2 regions of the Streptomyces sp. Ag109_O5-10 genome follow, and region 2 is predicted to be linked to the other one. Evidence: riboswitches for the same ligand, from Rfam matches in the RefSeq annotation. Region 2 holds a riboswitch; the other holds the start of a gene.
What was found. Region 2 has a riboswitch for cyclic di-AMP ahead of BLW82_RS11215 (M23 family metallopeptidase). Riboswitches for the same ligand answer to the same signal wherever they lie in the genome.

Region 1 (10,872 bases), 3.1 Mb from region 2:
TTGTCGACGCCGTCCCAGACGTTCGCGTACCAGGGCCGGTCGGCCGCCCCGAGGTAGGCGTGCGCCTGCTTGGCGGCACCGGGGTCGATCACCACGAACCCGGTCTCGCCCGGCAGCACATAGTGCAGCCGTTCGCGGATCTGCTGCTCGGCGTACGCGTCGTCCTGCCACCGCGCCTTGAGGTCCCGCAGCTGCTCGACCCGCTGCCGGGCCTGCTGCTGCTGCCGTTCGAGGTCCGAGATCTCGGCGCGCTGGGAGACGTACTGCCGCATCGGGTAGGCGAGCGCGACGACCATCGTGCACAGCACGATCGCGAGCAGCGCGGCGCGGCCGGTGAGCCGGGAGCGGCGGGCCTGGCGCCTGGTCTGGGAGCGGTAGACCCGGGCCGCCGTCTGCTCGCCGAGCAGCTTGAGCCTGGTCGCGGTGGAGAACCGGTCCCGGTCCCTCACGGCCATGTCCCCGCCTCCCTGGTCGCCCTGATACGTGCGTACGTCCCCGGACACGGTACGGGACCGGGTACGGGGACGTACGTACGACTGGCTAAGCCTTACCCTCTAGCGGGCTCAGCCTTTGAAGCGCGGGAAGGCGCTGCGGCCCGCGTACACCGCCGCGTCGTCGAGGATCTCCTCGATGCGCAGCAGCTGGTTGTACTTGGCGACGCGCTCGGAGCGGGCCGGGGCGCCGGTCTTGATCTGGCCGCAGTTGGTGGCGACGGCGAGGTCGGCGATGGTGACGTCCTCGGTCTCGCCGGAGCGGTGCGACATCATGCACTTGAAGCCGTTGCGCTGGGCGAGCTCGACGGCGTCCAGGGTCTCGGTCAGCGAACCGATCTGGTTCACCTTCACCAGCAGGGCGTTGGCGGTGCCCTCCTCGATGCCGCGGGCCAGGCGCTCCGGGTTGGTGACGAACAGGTCGTCGCCGACGATCTGCACCTTGTCGCCGAGCTTGTCGGTGAGGACCTTCCAGCCCGCCCAGTCGTCCTCGAACAGCGGGTCCTCGATGGAGACCAGCGGGTAGGCGGCGACGAGCTCCTCGTAGTACTCGGTCATCTCGGCGGCCGAGCGGGACTTGCCCTCGAACTCGTACTTGCCGTCCTTGTAGAACTCGGACGCGGCGACGTCGAGCGCGAGCGCGATCTGCTCGCCGGGGACGTAACCTGCCTGCTTGATGGCCTCCAGGATGAGGTCGAGCGCGGCGCGGTTCGACTCCAGGTTCGGGGCGAAGCCGCCCTCGTCACCGAGACCGGTGGCCAGGCCCTTGCTCTTCAGGACCTTCTTGAGGGTGTGGTAGACCTCGGCACCCCAGCGCAGCGCCTCGGAGAAGGACTCCGCGCCGATCGGGGCGATCATGAACTCCTGGATGTCGACGTTGGAGTCCGCGTGCGAGCCGCCGTTGAGGATGTTCATCATCGGGACGGGCAGCAGGTGCGCGTTCGGGCCGCCGAGGTAGCGGAACAGCGGCAGGTCGGACGCCTCGGAGGCGGCGTGCGCGACGGCGAGGGAGACGCCGAGGATGGCGTTGGCGCCGAGCGAGCCCTTGTTGTCGGTGGCGTCCAGGTCGAACATCGCCTGGTCGATCAGGCGCTGCTCGGTGGCGTCGTAGCCGACCAGCTCCGGGCCGATCTGCTCGATGACGGCGAGGACGGCCTTCTCGACGCCCTTGCCCTGGTAGCGGTTGGGGTCGCCGTCACGGAGCTCGATGGCCTCGAAGGCACCGGTGGAGGCGCCGGACGGGACGGCGGCACGACCCGTGCTGCCGTCGTCGAGGCCGACCTCGACCTCGACCGTGGGGTTGCCTCGGGAGTCCAGGATTTCCCGGGCTACGACGACGTCGATGGACGGCACGAGCATCTCCTTCTTGGGATGTGACGCTGGTTGTGCGGGGCGCACGCGGGCCTCGTCGGCCCTTGCTCAGCCTTGCGACTAGAGCCTAACCGTCCCGGGGCCGTCGGCCGGCACGACCGACCGGCCCGTGGACACACAGACGGTACTCATTGTTCATGCGCGGAACAAAGGGGGTCCCGATGAAGAACGGGAGAAGAGCGGGTCAAGAGGGGGACGACGGGACGCCGGACGGTGGGGCGGCGGCGCGGCGGGGGCAAAAAGAAACCCCGCTCCGGTGCGTTCGGGGGAAAACGCACCGGAGCGGGGTCCGTGGGGGACGGGGGTGGCCCTCACATGCTCTCCACTATGGGGACCACGGCTGTGGGGGAGCTGTGGTTCGGCTGGGGACCGCTCAGTACTTCCGGCGGCCGCCCGGCGGGCTGCGTCAGGTGCCCTACTTCAGGTGCAGCTGCTGGCCCGGGTAGATGAAGTCGGCGTCCTCGACGATGTCCTTGTTCAGCTTGAACAGCGCCTGCCAGCCGCCCTTGACCTTGTGCTTCTCGGCGATCGAGCTGAGGGTGTCGCCCTTGACGACCTTGTACTCGCCGTCGCCCTTCTTGACCTTCTTGCCGGTCGGGGTGGTGACGGTCTTCTTGGCGGCCGGGCGCTCGGCGGAGCGGGAGGCGGCCTGGGTGTCGGTCGAGCGGGTGCTCGTGCCGGCGCTGCCGCTCGACGAGGAGCTGGAGGAACCGGCGCTGCCGCCGGTGTAGGTGGCACCGGACAGGCCCGTGCCGCAGACCGGCCAGGCGCCCTTGCCCTGGGCGCCGAGGACCTTCTCGGCGATCTGGATCTGCTGCGCCTTGGTGGCCTGGTTGGCCTGCGCGGCGTACTGAGTGCCGCCGTACGCGGCCCAGGTCGAGGCGGAGAACTGCAGACCGCCGTAGTAGCCGTTGCCGGTGTTGATGGCCCAGTTGCCGCCGGACTCGCACTGCGCGACGGCGTCCCACTCGGAGGCGGTGGCGGCGGAGGCGCTGCCGGCCGCCATCAGCGGGGCCGCGACGGCGACGCCGGTGACACCGGCGACAGCGATGGCGCGGACGGCCTTGGACGGACGACGGTGCTTGCCCTTGCCCGAGAACAGCATGGATCGATCCCCTCACCGACGCCTGCGAGGTGAGCTGTCGGGTTCGGGCCGGTTGAGTTGCCCGGCCGCACACCCGTGTGTCGGTGCGCGGCTTCACCCCGAGCCGGATCGGCGGTCTCAACCACCGGTCCCGGCACTTACCTTGGGTCCCCCGCTCCTGCCTACGGCGCATGACGCGACGACTGTTCCCGGACGGCCGCTGGCAGGACTCGGCGTTGCGACGGCCGGGGCTCGTGGTGACGAGCGGCCTCGACCGTAGACAGGCCGTCAGGCGAATTTCAAAGATGATCAGGGCTTCTGAGACTCATCCCACACTTTCACCAAAACGGACATTCAACTCGAAGCGGGTTGTCAACTCCCGCCGCGTTTCGTCCTATTCGGTGCCGAGTTTCAGGGTCTGACCGGGGGTGATGGCATTCGCGTCGGAGCCGATGTCGGCCTTGTTGGCGTCGTAGAGCGCACGCCATCCGCCGTCGAGATCAAGGGAGTCGGCGATGGAGGCCAGAGTGTCGCCGTCACGGACGGTGTAGGTGCCGCCGCCACCGGAGGCGTGCCGGCCGGAGGATGCGGCAGCCTGACCGTTTGTCACGTTTTCGTCCGCCGAGCCGCCGCGGTGCTTGCCGCCGCCACTGAGGGCTCCCGTGTCGACCAGACTCCAAGACCCGCCGGTCTGCCACGATTTGTCCGAGTGGTCGGCCCCGGAGACGACGGGACTCTCGCTGGCCTTCGACGCGCCGGAGCCGGAGTCGGAGTCGGAGTCGGCGGATTCCGACTTGTCCGTCGTGCTGGATTTGCCGGAAGGGTCGGTCTTGGAGTCACCCCCGACGCTTGCACCCGGAGAGGGAGTGGCGGAGTCACTCCCGGAGTCCATGGCGTCCGAAGAGGAGTCCGAACCGGAGGAACCGGAAGAACCAGAGGAAGAGGACGAGTCGGACAGTCCGGCGGACGAGTCCGACGAGTCGGAGGAACCGGACGAACCACTCGAGTCGCCGAGTCCCGTGTCGACGTTCACCGAGGCGTCGTCGGACGAGAGGCCGGCGAGCAGGGCGCAGGTCCGCCAGGCTTTGGTGCCCTGGTCGGCGAGCATCTTCTCGGCGACCGCTATCTGCTGCGAACGGCTGGCCTGGTCGGGCGTGGAGGCGTAATCCAGGCCCCCGTACTTGCTCCAGTCCTCCAGGGAGATCTGGAGGCCGCCGTAGTAGCCGGTGCCGTTGTCGGCGCTCCAGGAGCCGCCGCTCTCGCACTCGGCCACGTGGTCCCAGGTGGAGCCGTCCGCCGCGTTGGCGCTCGCCGCTCCGAGGAGCGGGAGGGCGATGGCGGAGCCGGTCACCCCGGCCGCGACGAGGAGTGCCGGAGCCTGGCGGGGGCGACGGTGACGACCGTTCCCGGAGAGCATGCGGAAACCTTTCGAGCGACAGCGGTGACCGGCGCGGCGGGTCCCGCAAGGGCGCCGCGCTGATGGGTGAACGTATAGGCAGACGATCGCTTGTCACAAGTTAATGCCGCGTAGATCACGTGAAGATCACAGACTTGAACGCTGGTCACCTTCTGCCCGAACGGGCCGGTAGTGGCCCCGGTGAAGGCTCGCCGAGGGCCGGGCGAGGGTTCACCGACCGGCGCGGGTTCACCGACCGGTGGGCGTGAACTCGACGGGGAGGGTGCGCAGTCCGCGCATGATGAGTCCGCCACGCCACCGCAACTCCTTCTCGTCGACGGCGAGTCGCAGGTCCGGAAGGCGGGTGAGGAGGCCGGCGAGCGCGGTCTGGCCCTCCAGGCGGGCGAGCGGGGCGCCGAGGCAGTAGTGGATGCCGTGGCCGTATCCGAGGTGCTGGTTGTCCCGCCGGGCGAGGTCGAGGGTGTCCGGCTCCGCGAACCGCTCCGGGTCCCGGTCCGCCGCGGCCAGGACGACCAGGACCGGGTCGCCGGGCGCGATGTGCTGCCCGCCGATCGTGACCGGCTCGGTGGCGAACCGCCAGGTGGCCAGCTCCACCGGCCCGTCGTAGCGGAGCAGTTCCTCGACACCGGTCTCCAGCACCCCGCGCTCGCCGGCGGCCAGGGACTCCTGCAGCCGGGCCCGCTGACCGGGGTGGGTGAGCAGCGCGTACGTGCCGTTGCCGATCAGGTTGACGGTGGTCTCGAAACCCGCGAACAACAGGATGAAGGCCATGGCAGCGGCCTCGTTCTCGGTGAGGTGCTCACCGTGGTCCGAGGCCCGGATGAGCCCCGAGATGAGGTCCTCGCCGGGACCGGCCTCGGCGGGCAGCGCCTCCCGCTTCCGGTGGATCAGCTCGGCCAGATATCCGCGCATCTTCTTCACGGACCGCGCGACCCCGCCCCGCGGCCCGCCCCCGTGCCGGATCATCATCCCCGCCCAGTCCCGGAAGTCGTCCTGGTCCTCGGGCGGCACGCCGAGCAGGTCGCAGATGGCGTAGATGGGGAGCGGGAAGGCGAACTCGTGGATGAGGTCGGCCTCGCCCCGCTCCGCGAACCCGTCGATGAGCCGGTCGGCCAGCTCCCGCACCCGCGGCGCGAACTCGGCCACCCGCCGCGGAGTGAACGCCTTGCTCACCAGCCGGCGCAGCCGGGTGTGGTCCGGCGGGTCGATGTTCAGCAGGTGCGTCATCAGCTCGGCCTTGCGCTCACCGGGGATGCCGGTCTTCCCCTTGGCGTGCGCGGGCTCGTCGTGATGCGCGGGGTTCTTGGACAGACGGGGGTCGGCGAGGGTCTGCTTGGCATCGGCGTACCGCGTGACCAGCCAGGCCTCCACCCCGCTGGGCAGCCGGGTCCGCCGCACCGGCTCGTGCTCCCGCAGCCAGGCGTAGGCGGGGTAGGGGTCGGCGGCGAACTCCCAGGTGAACAGGGAGGGGGCGGCGCTCACTTCGCCACTCCCTCCGCCGCCCGCACCGCGTCCCGGTAGGCCCGGGCCGCCGCGCGCAGTGCTGCCTCCGGGTCGACGCCGTCGGCCTCGGCGCGGGCCGCCAGCGCGAGCAGTTCGTAGCCGATGCCCGGTGCCTGCGGCAGCGGCACCCGGAGACCCGCGGTGCGCACCCGCGAGGCCAGCTTCGCCGCCAGTGCGAGGCCCGGCTGGGCGAGGGGTATCCCGTCCGTCACCGACTCGCGCCGCTTCTCCACCGCCTTGGTCCGCAGCCAGTGCTCCTTGACCTCCTCCGGCGTCGACGCGGTCTCGTCGCCGAAGACGTGCGGGTGACGGTGGATGAGCTTGGCGACGATGCCCCCCGCGACGTCGTCGATCGAGAAGGGGGCGTCCGGGTCCTCCTGGGCGATCCGCGCGTGGAAGACGACCTGGAGGAGCACGTCGCCCAGTTCCTCGCGCAGCTCGTCGCGGTCGCCCTCCTCGATCGCCTCGACGAGTTCGTAGGCCTCCTCGATGCCGTACTTCGCGAGGCCGCGGTGGGTCTGCCGGGACGACCAGGGGCACTCCGCGCGGATCCGGTCCATGACCTGGACGAGGTCGAGGAGACGGGCGCCGGGCAGGTCGTAGGAGGCCGGGAGGAGCTCCAGCTCGGGCATCCGGACCCGGCCCGAGCCGGCCAGGCGGGCCAGCCCGTCCGTGAGGGCCGGCTCGCCCTCGCCCGTCGCCACGACCACCACGGTCCGGCCGCCGGCGCAGGCGTCGACCAGCTCCTCGGCGGTGGGGGCGGCCTCGTCCACGGCGGTCCCGGCCTCCCGCAGATACGGCAGCTGCGGATGCGCGCCGTCCGCGCACAGCACGCGGTCCGCCGCGCGCAGTGCCTGCCAGGCGGGCCAGGACAGCAGGCCGGGGGCGACCCGGTGGCTGGTGGTGAGCAGGACGACCCGGCCGGGGTCGGCGGCCGTGGGAGAGGGGTCCGGCGTGGTGGGTTCGGGCCTGGTGGTGTTCACGCTCCGAACGTAACGCACCGCCGCCGCCCACCTCGCGGTTTGTCCACAGGGTGGGGGCGGTCAAGTGATCGTATGACCGCGGTGGAGGTCACCGCACCGACGGCCCGGGCCCGCCTCCAGCCGACACCGGCGCCGGCCCTAGGCCGACACCTGAGTGCCGCCCGAGGTGATCTCCCGTACCCACGGGGTCTTGGCGTCCACCCTGCTGCTCTTCTGGACGTCCCAGGCGCCGTAGCGCGGGTTGAGGTCGACGTGGAGTTCCTGGGAGGCGTTGGCCAGGGCCTTCCAGAAGGCGGGCTGAGAGGTGTCGGTGCCGAGCGCCTCGGCGAGCTTCTTGGCCTCCACCTGGAAGCGGAGGTTGTCGTCCAGCCGCTGGGGGGCGATGCCGTACTTCTGCAGCCAGGCCGTCTGCAGCGCCGCGGAACCGCCGGCCTGCTGTTCGAGGCCGGAGCGCATCTGCTCGACCTCGGCGCGGGTGACGCCGACTCCCGCGTCCCGGGCGGCCCGGTGCAGCACCTTGTCGAGCACCATGTTGTACAGGGTGTCCCGGGTGAGGCTGCTGGTGGAGGCGAGGACCTGCTGGTACTGCGTGTGGTCCGGCACCGCGGCGCGCTGCGCCCGGCGCACCTCGTTCACCCGGTTCTCCAGCTGCGAGACGGTGATCCGCTGGCCGCCGACGACGGCCGCCGCGCCCGGGTGCGCGTCGCTTCCGCAGGCGGTCAGGAAGGGGGCCGCGGCGGCGATCGCGGCGGAGAGGAGGAGCGCGGTGCGACGGCGGCGGTGCAAGGGTGCCTCCCGAGGAGATTGTGCGACGGTGCACAAAGTCTTGCGGTGATCGATGGTAGGCAGTGGGCAAGCTCTGGCCAACCCATTCGACCAACGATTCACGCGCACTTCCGGCACCGCCGCACCACCCTCCGGAAGGGTTTGCGGTACTGATCCCGTGCGGATCCCGCTCAGCCCGTGATCGCCACCGGGGCGTCCCACGCGTCACGGTCCACGGTGATCGTGTGACCGCCGCGCGTCTCCTTGCTGTTCACCAAGTACTGGTGGGCCCGGCTGTGCCCGGTGTACTGGGACGCGCCGAACGGCCAGTCCGCGGTCGTGGTGTTCTGCTTGTCCCACAGCGCGTACCAGAGGTTGCCCGGCAGGTCGGTCTTGTCGGTGGCGTTGGCGATCGCCTTGGCGCTGGAGCTGGTGAAGCCGTAGTAGCCGGCGCGGTAGGTCTTGGCGCGCAGCTCCTTGTCGAAGGCGCGGACATAGGTCAGCACGGCGTTGTTGCACGACGTGTTCGTCGTGTCGTACGCCTCCATGTCGAGGTAGATCGGGCTGCCGGCCTTCATGCCGAGCGCGGCGGCCTTGGCCACGGCGTCGTCGGCCTCGGACTTGCCGACGGAGGCCGCGGTGGACGCGCTGATCTTCACCGAGCCGCCGGATCCGCAGGACGGCTGGGCGCCGACGTAGAGCGGGATGAGCTTCCAGCCCATCGCGGAGACCGACTTGACCCAGGAGGCGGTGAGGTTGGGCTGGGCGCAGCCGCGGTTCTTGCCGCCGATGTAGACGGCGGCGGCGCCGTAGAAGCCGGTGTTCCAGGCCTTCATCACGGTGGCGGAGGGCGCGGCGCAGGTGTCGAACGCGCGGCCGGTGAACGTCTTCTGGGCGGGCCAGGTGGTGGCCGCCATGGAGGTCTGCGCGGCGATCCCGGCCCCGGCGGCGACCGCGGCACCGGCGACGCCCCAGGTGATGTATCTGCGCTTCTTCGACTGCCGATGGCTGGACATGCCGGAACCCACCCCTGTGTTCTTACTTGTGTCTTTGCCTGCCTCATTGCTGTGCGACAGGTTGTGCGAAAAGCAGGTGCAGTATGCACTGCTCGGGAACTAGCCGCGCATCTGCCCCAGCCAGTGCAGCGTCCGCCGTACCTCGCCGGCCAGCGGGTGGCCGGGCCCGTGCAGCCGTTCGACGTCGAACAGCAGCCGGGTGAGCGTGTCGTGGGCGGCCGGCCGGTCGCCGAGCGCGAGCAGCAGATGCCCGATCCGGCGGCGCACCTCGTGCGCGAGCTGCGGGTCGCCGGCCACGTACTGGTTCTCGTAGTACGGCAGCAGCGCCCGGTACTCCGCGAGCGCCGCCGCCGGTTCGCCGAGCTGTTCCAGGCACTGGGCGGTCTCGTAGCGGAAGCGCAGGGCCTGCGGGTCGGCCTGGCCCGCCTCGGCGGCGCGTTCGTCGGCGAGCCGGCGCAGTTCGGGCAGTGCGCGCCGGTACTGCCCGTCGTCCATCAGCGTGGCCGCGTACTGCTTGCGCAGCGTGCGGACGACCGTGGAGCGCTCACCGTGCTGGTCGGCGGCGGCGGGCAGGATCGCACCCAGGATGTCGACGGCCTGGGTGATGCGCCCCTCCCCGAGCAGCCGCTTGACCTCGTCGACGGCGGCGGCGACATCCGGCTTGTCGGGTACCGCGGCCACGGGGGTGGCGGGCTGCGGTGCCGGGGTCCGCGCCCGGTCGGGCCAGGGGGCGTGCGGGCGCAGGAAGGGTCGCGTGGGGTCCAGGGGCGATCCGGACGGCGTCCCGCGCGCGGGCAGGAGCGCCGCCAGGTCCTCGTAGACCTCCTGCGCGGACGCCGGGCGGTGCTGCGGGTCCTTGGCGAGCAGGCGCAGCACGAGGCCTTCGAGTGGCTCCGGGACCTCGGGGCGGGTCCGGCGTACCGGCACCGGCGGCTCGTACAGGTGCCGGTGCAGCACGCCGAGCGCCGTGGAGCCCGCGAACGGAACCTCTCCGCTGAGCAGTTCGTGCAGGAGCACGCCGAGCGCGTACAGGTCGGTGTACGGGCCGACCGCGCCGCCCATGGCCTGCTCGGGTGCCATGTAGGCGGGTGAGCCGATCGGGGAGCCGGTGTGGGTGAGACGGGTGGTGTCGGTGTCCATGACGGAGGCGACGCCCAGGTCGAGGACGGTGACCGTGCCGTCCTGCTTCACCATGACGTTGCGCGGCTTGAGGTCGCGGTGGACGATCGGCACGGCGTGCACGGCGCTCAGCACGGCGCACAGCTGCGCGGCCACCGCCACCGCCCACTGCCACGGGTACGGGTCGTGCTCGGCCAGGTGGTCGGAGAGGTCGGCGCCGTCCACGTACTGCATGACGAGGAAGAGCTCCTCGCCCTCGCTGCCCGCGTCGTGCACGGTGACCAGGCCGGGATGGTCGACCTGCGCGGTGACCCGGCACTCCCGCAGGAACCGGCGGCGCAGCTCCTCCGCCTCCGCGCCCGCCACCTTGTCGGGGCGCAGCAGCTTGACCGCCACCCGCCGGTCGAGCCGCTGGTCGTACGCCGTCCACACCTGGCCCATGCCGCCCTGCCCGATGAGCGTGGACAGCTCGTAGCGGCCGGCGACGACACGTCCTGCCGCCACGGTCACCGTCCGCCCTCGTGGCCGCCCTCACGGTGCCCGTCGTGCTTGCGCAGGTAGTCACTGAGCTCGTCGAGTTCGGCGCGCACCTGCTCGATCCGGGCGGGCGCCGGGCGCTGGGGCGGCGCGGGTATCGGTGGCTGCGGGAGCGGCGGCGGGGGCATCGGGGGGACGGAGTGCGCGGGCGGGGCCGGGGTGTGCGGGGGCATCGTCCCCGTGGTGTACGGCGAGGCGGGGGTCGCGTAGGCGTACTGCTGCGCCGCGAACGCCTCGCGCTGCCGCTGGAAGTGGCGTACGTCGGCCACCAGGTAGTAGACGACGGCGCCCAGGAGCGTGCCGAACAACAGCGTGATCCCCAGGTAACCGCCGGGGGTGTGCACGTCGTCGCCGGGTTCGCTGCCCAGCAGCACGATGCTGAGGACGTCGGCCGCCACCGCCGTCACCAGCACGCCGACGTCGACCGGCCTGCGGGTCACGACGGCCAGCCGCAGCGGCATCGCCCACGCCAGGAAGCCGGCGCTGAACACCCCGAGCGCCACGAACACCACGCGCAGCAGGACCAGTACCGCGTCGTGCGGCGGCCGCCGCACCGGCTGCGCATGGCCCTGGCCTTGCATGGTCG
Region 2 (10,872 bases):
GACCCGCAGGCTGAGGTCGTCCGCCGTGGAGTTGCCGGTGTAGCCGTGGTCCGCCTCGCAGTTGGGGTCGCCGCAGGCGGCGGGCTCCAGGTCGATGCGGGAGACGGCGCCCCAGCCGATGGTCAGCACGATCTCGCGGGGCAGGGTGCCCGGCGTGTACTGCTCCGGGTTAGCCACGACCCGGCTCACCACCACGGACGAGATCCGGCCGAGCTTGACCGACTCGGTGGAGGTGGTCGCGTACGGCGTCGGGGAGGTGCTGTCGGCGGCCTGCTCGTCGGTGTGGCTGACGATGAAGCGGTTGCCCGTGAGGACGAGCACGGTCACGTGCCGCCGCACCTCGTTCTGGTCGAACGTCGTCTCCTGGTGGACCAGGTACGACCGGATCGGCTCGCCGCCGATGGCGGCCTCCACCGCCTCGGCCACGAGGGCCGGGTAGTAGCCGCTGCGCTCGATCGCGACACGCAGCCCCTGGGTCGTCGTACTGGTCTTGGCCATGGCGTCCATCCTAATCCGTGGGCAAGGGGACCCGGGCCAGTCGTGCGCGGCCGCGTCCGGCGCCACCGTGGTCGCTCGCGGCGCCGTCGAACGGCGCCGGAGCGTGCGGGCGTTCGTGCCGACGGGCGGGCGGGTCAGTAGGCGGGCAGGGTGCGCGGGCCCAGATCGTCGCGGGCCGGCGGTGGGGCGAGACGCACGGTGGCGCCCAGCACGCTCACGCCCTGCCGGGCGACCACGACCGGTTCCAGGGTGACCGCGACGACCTCGGGGTGGTCGTCCACCAGCCGGGAGACCCTGAGCAGCAGCTCCTCCAGGGCGGGCGTGTCGACGGGGGCCGAGCCGCGCCAGCCGAACAGCAGGGGCGCGGTCCGGATCGAGCGCACCAGTGAGGTGGCGTCCCGGTCGGTGACCGGAACCAGCCGGTGCGCCATGTCCCCGAGCAGCTGCGAGGCGGCCCCGGCGAGGCCGAAGGACACCACGGCTCCGGCGGCGGGGTCGATCACGGCCCGTACGACGGTGTCCACGCCCCGGGGCGCCAGCCGCTGCACCACCGGCCGCAGCTCCTCGGGCGGCCCGAACAGCTCGCGCAACTCGTCGTACGCCCGGCGCAGTTGCTCCTCGTCCGCCAGGTCGAGCCGCACACCGCCCAGGTCGGCGCGGTGCCGCAGGTGGGGGGCGGTCGCCTTGAGGGCGACGGGGTAGCCGAGGGCGCGGGCGGCGTCGACGGCGGCATCGGGAGTGGGGGCGGCCAGGGCACGGTGCACGTCGATGCCGTACCTGCCGAGGAGCCGGCAGGTCTCCTCGGCGCCGATGGTGAGCCCCTGGCCGCGTTCGAGCAGCCCTCCGATCAGCTCGGCGGCGCCCCGCTCGTCGATGTCGTCGTACTCGGGCACCTTCCCGGGATCGGCGGCCTCCCGCTGCCACTGCGCGTACTTCACCGCCTCGGCCAGCGCCCGAACGGCCCGCTCGGCGGCGGGGTAGGCGGGGATGAGCCGGGAATGGGGGCGGGGGGTCCGGGAGGTCTCGGGGATCTCGGGGGCGAAGGGCTTCGGAGACCGCGGCGGCGCGACCGACGGCCCCACCGCTTCCGCGGCCCGTGCGCTCTCCCCGGCCTTCGCGATCCCCGCGTGCTCCGCGGCCTCCGTGGTCTTCGCGATCTCCACCGCTTCAGCGATCTCCGCGGGCTCCGCGGCCTGCACCGCTTGCGCGGCCTCCGCGGTGGGCAGGCGTTCCGCAGGGCGGAACGGGTGGGCACCGCCACCAGTGCCGGGTGCCGGTGCACCCCCACCAGTGCCGGGTGCCGGTGCACCCCCGTGCGGTGCGGTACGGCCCGCGGCCGAAAGCGCCTCCGCAAGCCCTCCGAGTTCCACGTGCACCACGAGAACCGGCTTGCCCGGAACCTCTTCGGCCGCCGACCTGAGCGCCTCCCCCAGCTCCGCGTCCCCCACCGCCCCCTCCCCGATCGTCGGGATGGCCGTGACGACCACCGCGTCGCACGAGTCGTCGGCCAGCGCCCGCGACAGCGCCCGGTGGAAGTCCGCGGCACTCGCCCGCGTCGTCAGGTCCAGCGGCCGGGCCGGCCGCAGCCCCTCGGCCAGGCACCGGTCGTACGTCAGCAGCCCGAGCGACTCGGAGTTGCCGAGGATCGCCACCCGCGGCCCCGCCGGCAGCGGCTGCCTGGCGAGCAGCAGCCCCGCGTCGACCAGTTCGGTGATCGTGTCGACGCGGATCACCCCGGCCTGCCTGAGCAGCGCGGACACCGTGGCGCGCGGCAGCCGCGTCGCCCGGACCGCGTGGCCCGGCGGCGCCTGCCCCGAGCCCTGCACCACGACGAGCGGCTTCGCCGCCCCCGTCCGCCGCGCGAGGCGGGTGAACTTGCGCGGGTTGCCGATGGACTCCAGGTACATGAGGACGACGTCCGTCTCGGGGTCGTCGTACCAGTACTGCAGGACGTCGTTGCCGGAGACGTCCGCGCGGTTGCCGGAGGAGACGAAGGTGGAGACGCCGGTGGTGCCGGTGACGCCGCCGCCGCGCCGGTGCAGCCGGGAGAGCAGGGCGATGCCGATGGCACCGGACTGGGCGAACAGGCCGATGCGGCCGGGGCGGGGCATCTCGGGTGCGAGAGAGGCGTTCAGCCGGACGCCGTCCGCGGTGTTGATGATGCCGAAGGCGTTGGGGCCGATGATGCGCATGCCGTAGGTGCGGGCCTGCCGGACGAGCGCGCGCTGGCGCTCGCGGCCGTCGGGGCCGCTCTCCGCGTAGCCCGCGGCGAGGACGACGAGTCCCTGGACGCCGTGCTCGCCGCACTCGGTGACGACCTCGGGGACGTGCTCGGCGGGAACCGCGACCACCGCGAGGTCGACGGGCCCGTCGATGTCCCGCACGGAGCGGTGCGCCGGCACCCCGTCGACCTCCTTGAGGTCGTCGGGGAAGGCCCGGTTCACGGCGTGCAGGCGGCCGGTGAAGCCGGCGTCCCGCACGTTGCCCAGGACGCTGCGGCCGACCCCGCCGGGTGTGCGGCCGACGCCGATCACGGCCACGGACCCCGGTGCCAGCAGCCGTCGTACCGAACGGGCCTCCGCGCGCTGCTCGCGGGCGCGCTGCACGGCGAGGGAGCGGTCGGTGGGCTTCAGGTCGAACTCCAGGCGGACGACACCGTCCTCGAAGCTGCGCTTCTGGGTGTAGCCCGCGTCCATGAACACCTTGATCATCTTGGTGTTGGCGGGCAGCACCTCGGCGGCGAAGCGGCGGATCCCGCGCTCGCGCGCGACGGCCGCGATGTGCTCGAGGAGGGCGGAGGCGACGCCCCGGCCCTGGTGGGCGTCCTGGACGAGGAAGGCGACTTCGGCCTCGTCGGCGGGGGCGGAGGCGGGCGTCCCGTCGGCGCCAATGCGGTCATAGCGTACGGTTGCGATGAACTCGCCGCCGACGGTGGCCGCGAGTCCCACCCTGTCCACAAAGTCGTGGTGCGTGAAGCGGTGGACGTCCTTGGCGGAGAGCCTGGGGTAGGGCGCGAAGAAGCGGTAGTACTTCGACTCGTCCGAGACCTGCTCGTAGAAGCTGACCAGGCGCTCGGCGTCATCGACGGTGATGGGCCGGACGCGCGCGGTACCCCCGTCGCGCAGCACCACGTCAGCCTCCCAGTGGGACGGGTACTCGTGCCGGTCCTGCGGGTCCGCCGGGGTCTGCATGGGCCCCAGAGTACGGCTCGCGTCCGACAACGGCGCGAGGCAGTCTGTGGAGGACGGACGTCGGACCGAGGCCGCGGTCCGACGACACACCCGAAGGGGCCCACGCCCCCTCCGGGCATGCTTCACGATATGGGAAACTGGTCTAGACAACCCTGAACACCGAAGGGCAGCATCACATGGCTGAGCGCCGCGTCAACGTCGGCTGGGCCGAGGGCCTCCACGCCCGCCCCGCTTCCATCTTCGTCCGGGCCGCCACGGCCGCAGGTATCCCGGTGACGATCGCCAAGGCCGACGGCAACCCCGTCAACGCGGCCTCCATGCTGGCTGTCCTGGGGCTGGGCGCCCAGGGCGGCGAGGAGATCGTCCTCGCCTCCGACGCCGAGGGCGCGGACGCCGCCCTCGACCGCCTGGCCAAGCTGGTCGCCGAGGGCCTCGAGGAGCTCCCCGAGACCGTCTGAGCGACCCGCGCCCGCACGTCCGGGGCCGCGCCACTCCCATGGGGGGTCGGCGCGGCCCCGCCGTTTCCCCGCCGCCCATACGGAACCGCACCCGGATTTACGACGATCCCGCCCGGGAGTTCACGGAAACCCGGCACCCGACTTTACCGCGAGCATACGGAACGAGCGCGCCCGCGAATTTCCGGCACGCTCGAATTCGGGCAGCGGAAATACGCCCCGCCGAATAACACCTCTTTGTATACGGCGCGCGTGTTAATGCCGCAGGCCCGACATGTTTACGGGATGTTGCGAAGTCCTCACACCGTTCGCCCGTTCGGTGGCGCCGGGAAATCGCAGCCGGTGGGAGACCGTCGAGCGTTCGGTGTGCAGGGCCGTGATCGCCCGGGCGCGGTCGCCGTCCCCCCGCGCCACCGCGTCCACGATGGCGCCGTGCTCGGCCCAGGACTCCACGGGGTTGGCGGGCGTCTCCACGGTGTACATCCAGGCGATCTTGTGGCGCAGCTGGGTGAGCGTCGAGGTCAGGGCGTGGCTGCCGGAGGCCTGCGCGAGGGTCTCGTGGAACCAGCCGCCGAGGGAGCGCAGGTCCTCGCTGTTGCCCCGCCGGGCCCGCTCCTGCCCCAGCCTGACCAGCCCGCGCAGCACCTTGAGGTGGGCCTCGGTGCGGCGCTGGGCGGCCCGGGAGGCGCCGAGCGGCTCCAGGAGCATGCGCATCTCCAGCAGGTCGGCGGCCTCCTGCTCGGTCGGTTCGGCCACGCACGCGCCCGCGTGCCGACGCGTCACCACGAAGCCCTCGGCCTCCAGGGTGCGCAGGGCCTCACGGACGGGGACGCGCGAGACCCCGTAACGACGGGCCAGGAGTTCCTCGGTGAGCCGGCTGCCCCGCTCGTAGACACCCGCGACGATGTCGTCCCGGATCGCCGTGCATACCGAGTGCGCCGGAATACGCATGTCCGACCTCCGCCTTAATCCCACTGAAACGCCGCCGAGTGGCGTCCGTTCCGTGACTCTATTGCAATGAGCGGGAATTTCCGAAGGGGGGCCGGAATCCAGGGATATATTTTGGACAGGAGTGGCACGAAAACGACGAAAGCCCCGGCACATGGCCGGGGCTCCGGAAGATCTCACGGGTTGCTTCCGCAGTGCTCTCCCCGGTTCGCCTCGGTGGTCGACTGCCGGCGCGCTGGGGGGTTGCTCGCGCGGTTCCCCGCGCCCCTGAAGGGGCGCTGTGCGTGACGCCCCTGCAAGGGGCGCGGGGACCCTCGCGAGCACCCACGACGCACCCGTACCCCTCGCACACGGCGCAACCACGTCGGCCTCGGCGCGACGCCTCCGTCAGACGCTGACGCCGTGCTTGCGGAGGTAGGCGACCGGGTCGACGTCGGAGCCGTACTCGGGGGTCGTGCGGGCCTCGAAGTGGAGGTGGGGACCGGTCGTGTTGCCGGTCGCACCGGAGAGGCCGATCTGCTGGCCCGGGGTGACCTGCTGCCCCACCGAGACGCCGATGGACGAGAGGTGACCGTACTGGGTGTACATGCCGTCGGCCATCTTGATGACGATCTCGTTGCCGTACGCCCCGCCCCAGCCGGTGGAGACGACCGTGCCGGTGCCGACCGCGTGCACGGCCGTGCCGCTCGCGGCGTGGAAGTCGATACCGGTGTGGGCGCCGGAGGACCACAGGGAGCCGCCGGTCTTGTAGCCGGTGGAGACGTAGGAGTCGCTGATCGGCGCGACGAAGGTGTTGAGGCGCTTGCGCTCGGCCTCGCGGGCGGCGCGTGCCTTGGCCGCGCGCTCCTTCTCGGCCTGCTCCGCGGCCTTCTTCCGGGCGGCCTCCTCGGCCGCCTTGCGCTCGGCGACCGCCTTCTGGGCGGCGGCCTGGGCGTCGATCTGCTCGGCGACGGAGTCGCTGATCGTGATGACCGGGGTGAGGCCGGTCTGCTCCACGGAGTTCTCGGCGGCGAGCGCCGGGGCGGCGGAGACGGTGCCGATGACACCCGTGGTGGTGAGGGCCGCGATACCGGCGGCCTGCGCGGTGGTGCGCTTCACCCGGCCGGGACGACGGTGCTTCCCGGAGGCGCACATGAACGCCATGTAGAGGCTGGTCCTTTCCTTCCCTCTCGCCTACCGGGTTAGCTGACGGGTTCGGAGCAGGAAGGTCTCCTACGGGCCCCCTCGCGACACGCGCGGGCGCCCGATTCACCCCAGGGACTGCGTGGGTCCCCGGCTCCCCTGGCTCGCGCCGTACGGGGACTCGGCGATGGCTGTCCGGTGCCGCGGACGCGGCGCGATGCCTGACGGACAGCCCGGAAGAACCTACGAGGGCCTGCCTTCAATGCTCAAACGGATCACCGTTTTTGTCGCGCATCCCACAGGGCAGACAGGCAACCTCCGCCCCAATTCGGACATTCCAGAGCCCTGGTGACCGGGTGGTCACCAGGGCTCCGCACGCGCGCGTGCCGCTACTCGGCGGCGACGACCGTGACTTCGCCGATCCCGAGCGCCTCCACGGGCTCCTTGATCTGCGCCGCGTCCCCGACGAGGACCGTCACCAGACGGTCCACCGGGAAGGCGTTCACGACCGCCGCGGTGGCCTCCACGGTGCCGGTAGCGGCCAGTTGCCGGTACAGCGTGGCCTGGAAGTCGTCGGGCAGGTACTGCTCGACCTGGTCGGCCAGGGTGCCCGCGACGGCCGCCGCCGTCTCGTACTTGAGCGGCGCCACCCCGACGAGGTTCTGCACGGCCACGTCACGCTCGGCGTCCGTGAGGCCCCCGGCCGCGAGCGTGCGCAGCACCGTCCACAGGTCCGACAGGGCCGGGCCGGTGTTCGGGGTGTCCACGGAGCCGCTGATGGCGAGCATCGAGGCGCCGGTGCCGTCGGGGGCGGACCGCAGGACCTGCCCGAAGGAACGGACGCCGTAGGTGTAGCCCTTCTCCTCGCGCAGGACGCGGTCCAGGCGGGAGGTGAGGGTGCCGCCCAGGCAGTAGGTGCCGAGCACCTGGGCGGGCCAGACCCGGTCGTGCCGGTCGGGGCCGACGCGGCCGATGAGCAGCTGGGTCTGGACGGCGCCGGGGCGGTCCACGATGACGACCCGGCCGGTGTCGTCGGCCGTCACCGCCGGGACCGGGCGGGGCTGCGCGGTGGAGCCGCGCCAGGCGCCCAGGGTCTCGCCGAGCAGCTCGTCCAGGTCGATGCCGGTCAGGTCGCCGACGACGACCGCGGTGGCCGTGGCGGGACGCACGTGCCGGTCGTAGAAGGCGCGGACGGCGGCCGCGTCGATCTTCTCGACGGTGTCCTCGGTGCCCTGGCGCGGCCGGGACATCCGTGCGGTAGACGGGAACAGCTCCTTGTAGAGCTCCTTGGCGGCGCGGCGGCTGGGGTTGGCCAGCTCGTGCGGGATCTCGTCGAGGCGGTTGCGGACCAGCCGCTCGACCTCGCTCTCGGCGAAGGCGGGCGCCCGCAGGGCGTCGGAGAGCAGCCCGAGCCCCTTGGCGAGCCGGGAGGCTGGGACCTCCAGGCTGATCCGGACGCCGGGGTGGTCGGCGTGCGCGTCGAGGGTGGCGCCGGCCCGCTCCAGCTCGGCGGCGTACTCCTCGGCGGAGTGCTTGTCGGTGCCCTCGGAGAAGGCCCGCGCCATGATGGTGGCGACGCCGTCCAGGCCGGCCGGCTCGGCGTCCAGGGGCGCGTCCAGGAGCACCTCGACGGCGACGACCTGCTGGCCGGGGCGGTGGCAGCGCAGCACGGTCAGGCCGTTGTCCAGGGTGCCGCGCTCGGGGGCCGGGAAGGCCCAGGGCTTTGCCTCGCCCGGCTGCGGCTGGGGGTGGAAGTCCATGGTGGCGAGCTCGGTCACTTGGCCGTCTCCTCGTTGTTGTCGCCGGCTTCTACCGTGGCCTCGGCCTCGGGGTCCTCGGGTACGTCGGCGTCCTCGACCGTCTCCGGGGACTTCGGTTCGTAGACGAGTACCGCGCGGTTGTCGGGCCGCAGACGGGCCTTGGCGACCTCCTGGACCTCTTCCGGGGTGATCTGGAGGACGCGCTCGACGGCGGTCAGGGCGAGCTGCGGGTCGCCGAACAGGACGGCGAAGCGGCACAGTTCGTCCGCGCGGCCGGCGACGGTGCCCAGCCGGTCCAGCCACTCGCGCTCCAGCTGGGCCTGGGCGCGCTCCATCTCCTCGGGCGTCGGGCCCTGTTCGGCGAACCGGGCGAGCTCCTCGTCGATGGCGGCCTCAATGACCGGTACCTCGACGTCACCGGAGGTCTTCACGTCCAGCCAGCCGAGCGAGGGCGCCCCGGCGAGCCGCAGCAGGCCGAAGCCGGCCGCTACGGCGGTACGGTCGCGCCGTACCAGGCGGTTGTAGAGGCGAGAGGACTCGCCGCCGCCGAGGACGGTGAGGGCCAGGTCGGCCGCGTCGGACGCGCGCGTGCCGTCCTCCGGGAGCCGGTAGGCGGCCATCAGCGCCCGCGCGGGGACCTCCTCGACGACGACCTCGCGCAGCTGCTCGCCGATGACCTCGGGCAGCGAGCCGTCGCGCGGGGCGGGCTTGCCGTCGTGCGCCGGGATGGAACCGAAGTACTTCTCGATCCAGGCGAGGGTCTGCTCCGGGTCGATGTCGCCGACCACGGAGAGCACCGCGTTGTTGGGCGCGTAGTAGGTGCGGAAGAACGCGCGCGCGTCCTCCAGGGTGGCCGCGTCCAGGTCCGCCATCGAGCCGATCGGCGTGTGGTGGTAGGGGTGGCCCTCCGGATAGGCGAGCGCGGTCAGCTTCTCGAAAGCCGTGCCGTAGGGGACGTTGTCGTAGCGCTGGCGGCGCTCGTTCTTGACGACGTCCCGCTGGTTCTCCATCGACTCGTCGTCCAGGGCGGCGAGCAGCGAGCCCATGCGGTCGGCCTCCAGCCAGAGCGCGAGCTCCAGCTGGTGGGCGGGCATGGTCTCGAAGTAGTTGGTGCGCTCGAAGCTCGTGGTGCCGTTGAGCGAGCCGCCGGCGCCCTGGACGAGCTCGAAGTGGCCGTTGCCCTTCACCTGCGCGGAGCCCTGGAACATCAGGTGCTCGAAAAGGTGAGCCAGGCCGGTGCGCCCCTTGACTTCGTGCCGGGAACCGACGTCGTACCAGAGGCAGACCGCCGCGACCGGGGTCAGGTGGTCCTCGGAGAGCACCACGCGCAGACCGTTGGCCAAGCGGTGCTCGGTCGCTGCCAGGCCTCCGGAGCCTGTCTCGGCCGTGGTCGTGTGACCCATGGGCATGTACGTCCCTTCGCTCGCGGAAGCGGTCCCGAACCGCGGTTTTTCTACCGGTCCTGCCACTGTATGCAAGCGTGCGGGAGCCGGGCGAAGTTCCCGCACGACGTACGCCCACAGCGGATCGCGCGAGTGGATCGCGTAGCCTGCGTCCGACCCGCCTCGAATGTCTCCGGGCCGCGCTCCGGGCGGCCCACCGGTACCGGGGCGGGCCGCGGAGACCGGGTCCTGGCCCGGGTTGTCAGTGCCGCGGTCCACAATGGTCCGCGTCAGATCCCGTTCACGCATGAGCAAGGAGCCGGCAGCGATGGCCCGCCGCAGCACGAAGACCCCGCCGCCCGACGACTCGTTCGAGGAGAGGATCCTCGACATCGACGTCGTGGACGAGATGCGCGGCTCCTACCTCGAGTACGCGTACTCGGTCATCTACTCGCGCGCCCTGCCGGACGCCCGCGACGGCCTCAAGCCGGTGCACCGCCGGATCGTCTACCAGATGAACGAGATGGGTGTGCGCCCCGACCGCGCCTACGTGAAGTGCGCGCGCGTGGTCGGCGAGGTGATGGGCAAGCTGCACCCGCACGGCGACTCGTCGATCTACGACGCGCTGGTGCGCATGGCCCAGCCGTTCTCGATGCGGGTCCCGCTGGTCGACGGCCACGGCAACTTCGGCTCGCTGGGCAACGACGACCCGCCGGCCGCCATGCGGTACACCGAGTGCCGGATGGCCGAGGCGACCAGCCTGATGACCGAGTCGATCGACGAGGACACGGTCGACTTCGCGCCCAACTACGACGGCCAGGAGCAGGAGCCGGTCGCGCTGCCCGCCGCGTTCCCGAACCTGCTGGTGAACGGCTCGTCGGGGATCGCCGTCGGCATGGCGACGAACATGCCGCCGCACAACCTCGGCGAGGTGATCGCGGCCGCCCGGCACCTGATCCGCTACCCGAACGCGGACCTGGACGCGCTGATGAAGCACGTCCCCGGCCCCGACCTGCCCACCGGCGGCCGGATCGTCGGCCTCGAGGGCGTCCGGGACGCCTACGAGACGGGCCGCGGCACCTTCAAGATCCGGGCGACGGTGGCGGTGGAGACGGTGACGGCCCGCCGCAAGGGCCTGGTCATCACCGAACTGCCCTTCACGGTCGGCCCCGAGAAGGTCATCGCCAAGATCAAGGATCTGGTCAACGCCAAGAAGCTGCAGGGCATCGCCGACGTCAAGGACCTCACCGACCGCGAGCACGGGCTGCGCCTGGTCGTCGAGATCAAGAACGGCTTCGTGCCGGAGGCGGTCCTGGAGCAGCTCTACAAGCTGACGCCGATGGAGGAGTCCTTCGGCATCAACAACGTGGCCCTGGTGGACGGCCAGCCGCTCACCCTCGGCCTCAAGGAGCTGCTCGAGGTCTACCTGGACCACCGCTTCGACGTGGTCCGCCGGCGCAGCGAGTTCCGCCGCGGCAAGCGCCGCGACCGGCTGCACCTGGTGGAGGGTCTGCTC

Region 1: linked by a shared signal. The riboswitch ahead of BLW82_RS25260 (LysM peptidoglycan-binding domain-containing protein) and the one ahead of BLW82_RS11215 (M23 family metallopeptidase) in region 2 are both predicted to bind cyclic di-AMP.

Annotation. Positions count from the first base shown of each region.
Region 1 is NZ_FNTQ01000001.1:5,500,002-5,510,873, reverse strand. It holds gene BLW82_RS25270 (FtsB family cell division protein) at 1-455, opposite strand, end outside; gene eno (phosphopyruvate hydratase) at 564-1,850, opposite strand; gene BLW82_RS25260 (LysM peptidoglycan-binding domain-containing protein) at 2,278-2,967, opposite strand; cyclic di-AMP (ydaO/yuaA leader) riboswitch at 2,972-3,146, opposite strand; gene BLW82_RS25255 (LysM peptidoglycan-binding domain-containing protein) at 3,341-4,363, opposite strand; gene BLW82_RS25250 (cytochrome P450 family protein) at 4,592-5,845, opposite strand; gene BLW82_RS25245 (nucleoside triphosphate pyrophosphohydrolase) at 5,842-6,849, opposite strand; gene BLW82_RS25240 (SurA N-terminal domain-containing protein) at 6,988-7,635, opposite strand; gene BLW82_RS25235 (glycoside hydrolase domain-containing protein) at 7,806-8,630, opposite strand; gene BLW82_RS25230 (serine/threonine-protein kinase) at 8,730-10,217, opposite strand; gene BLW82_RS25225 (hypothetical protein) at 10,256-10,867, opposite strand.
Region 2 is NZ_FNTQ01000001.1:2,436,405-2,447,276, forward strand. It holds gene BLW82_RS11190 (DUF5998 family protein) at 1-507, opposite strand, end outside; gene BLW82_RS11195 (bifunctional acetate--CoA ligase family protein/GNAT family N-acetyltransferase) at 633-3,689, opposite strand; gene BLW82_RS11205 (HPr family phosphocarrier protein) at 3,866-4,147, shown strand; gene BLW82_RS11210 (GntR family transcriptional regulator) at 4,400-5,095, opposite strand; gene BLW82_RS11215 (M23 family metallopeptidase) at 5,480-6,235, opposite strand; cyclic di-AMP (ydaO/yuaA leader) riboswitch at 6,248-6,411, opposite strand; gene BLW82_RS11220 (M16 family metallopeptidase) at 6,604-7,992, opposite strand; gene BLW82_RS11225 (M16 family metallopeptidase) at 7,989-9,383, opposite strand; gene BLW82_RS11230 (DNA gyrase/topoisomerase IV subunit A) at 9,685-10,872, shown strand, end outside.